2 regions of the Streptomyces sp. NPDC050448 genome follow, and region 2 is predicted to be linked to the other one. Evidence: riboswitches for the same ligand, from Rfam matches in the RefSeq annotation. Region 2 holds a riboswitch; the other holds the start of a gene.
What was found. A riboswitch is a leader RNA that binds a small molecule or an ion and turns the genes downstream of it on or off. The one in region 2 is predicted to bind S-adenosylmethionine.

Region 1 (2,385 bases), on a different contig from region 2:
TGGGCCATGGACCGGATCATGCGCGGGGAGGCCACCGACGCCCAGATCGCCGGCTTCATGGTGGCGCTGCGGGCCAAGGGGGAGACCGTCGCGGAGATCAACGGCCTCGTACGCTCCATGTACGCGCACGCCAAGCTGATCGAGGTGCCGGGCCGGACGGTGGACATCGTCGGCACGGGCGGCGACGGGGCCAAAACGGTGAACATCTCGACGATGTCGTCGATCGTGGTCGCCGGTACCGGCGCCAAGGTGGTCAAGCACGGCAACCGGGCCGCGTCGAGCGCGAGCGGTTCCTCGGACGTGCTGGAGAAGCTCGGCGTCAACCTGGACCTCACCCCGGCGCGGGTGGTCGAGGTCGCCGAGGAGGCCGGCATCACCTTCTGCTTCGCGGTGAGGTTCCACCCGGCGCTGCGGCACGTGGCCGCGGCCCGCAGGGAGCTGGGCATCCGGACCACCTTCAACTTCCTCGGCCCGCTGACCAACCCGGCGCGGGTACGGGCGCAGGCCACGGGCGTGGCGGACGCCCGGGTGGCCCCCATCGTGGCGGGCGTCCTGGCGGAGCGCGGCTCCTCGGCGCTGGTGTTCCGCGGCGACGACGGCCTGGACGAGCTCACGACCACCGCCACCTCCCGGGTGTGGTGGGTCCGCGACGGCCGGGTGGACGAGCAGCCCTTCGACCCGCGCGACGTGGGCATCCCCCTGGTCGACGTCGCGCAGCTGCGCGGCGCGGACGCCTCGTACAACGCGGATGTCGCCCGCCGCGTGCTGGCCGGCGAGACCGGCCCGGTCCGCGACGCGGTGCTGCTGAACGCGGCGACGGCCCTGGTGGCCCTGGCCCCCGGCACGGGCTCCCTGGAGGACCAGATCCGCGCCGGCATCACCCGGGCGGCGGAGGCCGTCGACTCGGGTTCCGCCCGGGCGGCCCTGGACCGCTGGGTGGCGGCCAGCAACGCGTAGCGGTGCGAGAACGGCGTGAAACGGGCGACCCCGGTCCAGCATGCGGACCGGGGTCTTGCGCGTGAGGGATCTTGTGGCAGGATGCTGACCAGGTCACGAGTGACAGCGTTTCGGCCCCGGCTTGCTGTCCGGCAACCCTCCTTCCGTGGCGGGGTGCCCCGGGTGATGACCAGGTCGTAGGCAGAAAGGCCTACGGCAAGCGCGGATCCCTCGACACCAGGGGTCCTGGTCTCTCGAGGAGCGTTTTCCGTGAGCAAGCGAATGCGATAGGGCGACTCCGCCCCTTCTTCACCCTCCGTGCGGCCCCCAGTCGTCCGCGCGTCGAGGCAACTCCCGTACCCCTGCCGCACGTGCGTCCGCGCATGCGTGCACCCGCGTACGGGCCATCCGGAGCCATTCAGCCTGCCCTGCCGGGAGATACCGCCATGTCCACGTACCCGAACGCCGTCGCCACCGCCGTCGCCACCGTCACCGCCGACACCGTGACCGCCCCGGTCGACCCCGCCTGTGCCGAGCCGCTGCCGGTCCTCGGCCGGGACGTCACCGTCCCGCTCGTCACCGGCGGCGAGGTCACCTATGCGGCCCTCGACTACGCGGCCAGCGCCCCCGCCCTCCAGCGGGTCTGGGACGACGTCGCCGCGTACGCCCCCTACTACGGCAGCGTGCACCGCGGCGCCGGCTACCTCTCCCAGCTCTCCACCGACCTCTTCGAGCAGAGCCGCGCCACGGTCGCCGAGTTCCTCGACTGCCGCCCCGCCGACCAGGTCGTCTTCACCCGGTCCACCACCGACTCCCTGAACCTGCTCGCCGCCGTACTCCCCGCCGGCTGCCAGGTCTTCGTCTTCGAGACCGAGCACCACGCCTCGCTGCTGCCGTGGGGCGACGCGCAGGTGACGTACCTCAACGCCCCCCGGACCCCGGCCCAGGCCGTCGCGACCCTGGAGCGGGCGCTGGCCGACCGGGAGCCCTACGGCCCGGCCCTGGTCTGCGTCACCGGCGCGTCCAACGTCACCGGTGAGCTGTGGCCGGTCAAGGAGCTCGCCGCCGCCGCGCACGCCCACGGCGCGCGGGTCGTCCTTGACGCCGCCCAACTGGCCCCGCACCACGCCGTTTCCGTGCAGGAGCTGGACGTGGACTGGGTGGCCTTCTCCGGGCACAAGCTGTACGCGCCGTTCGGCTCGGGCGTGCTGGCCGGCCGCGCGGACTGGCTCCGGCAGGCGCAGCCGTACCTCGCCGGCGGCGGTGCCTCGCGGAAGGTCGCCCGCCGCGAGGACGGCGGCGTCGACGTCGAGTGGCACACCACGGCCGCCCGCCACGAGGCCGGCTCCCCGAACGTCATCGGCGTGTACTCCATCGCCTCCGCCTGCCGGGCGCTGGACGAGGCCGGCTTCGAGAACCTCGTCGCCCGCGAGCGGCACCTCATCGCGA
Region 2 (2,385 bases):
GTCCGCCATCGGCGGCCGCTCCTCGGTGTCCACGGGGTACGTGTGCGGGACGAACCCGTCGGGCCCGCGCTCGAACTGCGTCAGTTCCGGCCGTACGTGGTGCCCGCGCGAGAGGCGTACCAGGGCCGTGCTGTAGATCGCCGCGGCCATCCGGCCCAGCGCCCGGCCGTCCTGATGGCGGTGCAGCCGTACGCCGACGTCCACCTGGGCCAGCGCGTCCAGCCCGACCGTGTGCAGCGCGTCCACCAGCAGGCCCAGCTCGACGCCGTACCCGACGGGGAAGGGGAGACGTTCCAGCAGGGAGCGCCGTACGGCGTACTCGCCGCCCAGCGGCTGGACGAAGCCCGCCAACTGCGGCCAGTGCAGATTGAGGAGGGGGCGGGCGACGAGCTCGGTCACCCGCCCGCCCTGGCCCGGCGCGTCCCCGAGCGGGCGGTCGTACATCGCCTTGACGAACTGCACGTCCGGCTCGGTCAGCAGCGGCCCCACGATCCCGGAGACGAACGTGGCCGAGAAGTCCCGCAGGTCGGCGTCGACGAAGCAGACGATCTCGCCGGTGGTGGCCAGCAGCGAGCGCCACAGCACCTCGCCCTTGCCGGGCAGGGCCGGGATGCGCGGCAGTATCTCGTCGCGGTGCACCACCCGGGCGCCGGCCTTCGCGGCCACCTCGGCGGTCCGGTCGGTGGAACCCGAGTCGACCACGACCAGTTCGTCGACCAGCGGCACCGGCAGCCCGTCGATCAGATCGCGCCGGATCACCTCGACGATGGCGCCGACCGTCTCCTCCTCGTCGAGCGCGGGCAGGACGACGCTGACCGTGGTGCCTGCCGCCCGCTTCGCGGAAAGCAGCTGGTCGAGCGGTCGGTCGGCCGCGGACCAGGAGCGGTCCGCAAACCAGCGCTCCACCTCTTCCAGCACGTTCGGCACTCCTTGGTTCCTCGTCGGTCCTCGGCGGTTTCCGCCGAAAAGTGATCCATCTCGCGGTTCGGACGGCTGTCTCAACCAACCGGACCTTCAGTTACAGTCTTGAACAACGCGAAGGGCCACCGCATGCCGGGGGTCCCCGCGAACAAATGCCCGGACGTGCCCAGAGCGCGCGACCCGGTGCCATACCGCTCATCCAGAGGGGCAGAGGGACACGGCCCGTTGAAGCCCCGGCAACCCTCCAGTCGGTTCTCGCGCTTGTTTGCAGCAGCGAGGTCCCCGGCTAGGGAAGGTGCCAATTCCGTCTCATGGCGAAGTGCGCCATGGGGAAGATGAGGAGAAAGGGCCTCGCCATCATGGCTGCACAGACTGTTGCCACCTCTGTCGATCTCGGACCTGCCACCGGCCTTTCCTGTCGTGAGTGCGGTACCCGCTTCGAGCTCGGCCCCATCTTCGCCTGCGTCGAGTGCTTCGGGCCGCTGGAAGTCGCCTACGACCTTCCCACCGGCGACCCGCAGGCCCTGCGCGCCGCGATCGAGGCCGGCCCGAACAACATCTGGCGCTACGCCCCGCTGCTGCCCGTCCCCGCGGACGTGGCCTCCAAGCCCAGCCTGAACCCCGGCTTCACCAAGCTCGTCGACGCCCGGAACCTGGCCAAGGAGCTCGGCGTCACCGGCAAGCTGTACGTCAAGGACGACTCCGGCAACCCGACGCACTCCTTCAAGGACCGCGTCGTGGCCATCGCCGTCGAGGCCGCCCGCGCCTTCGGCTTCACCACGCTCTCCTGCTCCTCCACGGGCAACCTGGCCGGCGCCGTCGGCGCCGCGGCCGCCCGGGCCGGCTTCCGCTCCTGCGTGTTCATCCCGCACGACCTGGAGCAGGGCAAGGTCGTCATGGCCGGTGTGTACGGCGGCGACCTGGTCGGCATCGAGGGCAACTACGACGACGTCAACCGCTTCTGCTCCGAGCTCATCGGCGACCCGCTGGGCGAGGGCTGGGGCTTCGTCAACGTCAACCTGCGCCCGTACTACGGCGAGGGCTCCAAGACGCTCGCGTACGAGATCTGCGAGCAGCTCGGCTGGCAGCTGCCCGACCAGATCGTGATCCCGATCGCGTCCGGCTCGCAGCTGACGAAGATCGACAAGGGTCTGCAGGAGCTGATCAAGCTCGGCCTCGTCGAGGACAAGCCGTACAAGATCTTCGGTGCCCAGGCCGAGGGCTGCTCCCCGGTGTCGACCGCCTTCAAGGCCGGTCACGACGTGGTCCGCCCGCAGAAGCCGAACACCATCGCCAAGTCGCTCGCCATCGGCAACCCGGCCGACGGCCCGTACGTCCTGGACATCGCCCGTCGTACGGGCGGCTACGTCGAGGACGTCAACGACGAGCAGGTCGTCGAGGCCATCAAGATCCTCGCGCAGACCGAGGGCATCTTCGCCGAGACCGCGGGCGGCGTGACCGTCG

Region 1: linked by a shared signal. The riboswitch ahead of AB0I68_RS01770 (aminotransferase class V-fold PLP-dependent enzyme) and the one ahead of thrC (threonine synthase) in region 2 are both predicted to bind S-adenosylmethionine.

The regions. Positions count from the first base shown of each region.
Region 1 covers NZ_JBFAJR010000001.1:373,733-376,117, reverse strand. Annotated here, with positions in the region: gene trpD (anthranilate phosphoribosyltransferase) at 1-957, shown strand, start outside; SAM riboswitch class IV at 1,049-1,165, shown strand; gene AB0I68_RS01770 (aminotransferase class V-fold PLP-dependent enzyme) at 1,383-2,385, shown strand, end outside.
Region 2 covers NZ_JBFAJR010000022.1:98,892-101,276, forward strand. Annotated here, with positions in the region: gene AB0I68_RS24605 (glucosyl-3-phosphoglycerate synthase) at 1-918, opposite strand, end outside; SAM riboswitch class I at 1,114-1,263, shown strand; gene thrC (threonine synthase) at 1,281-2,385, shown strand, end outside.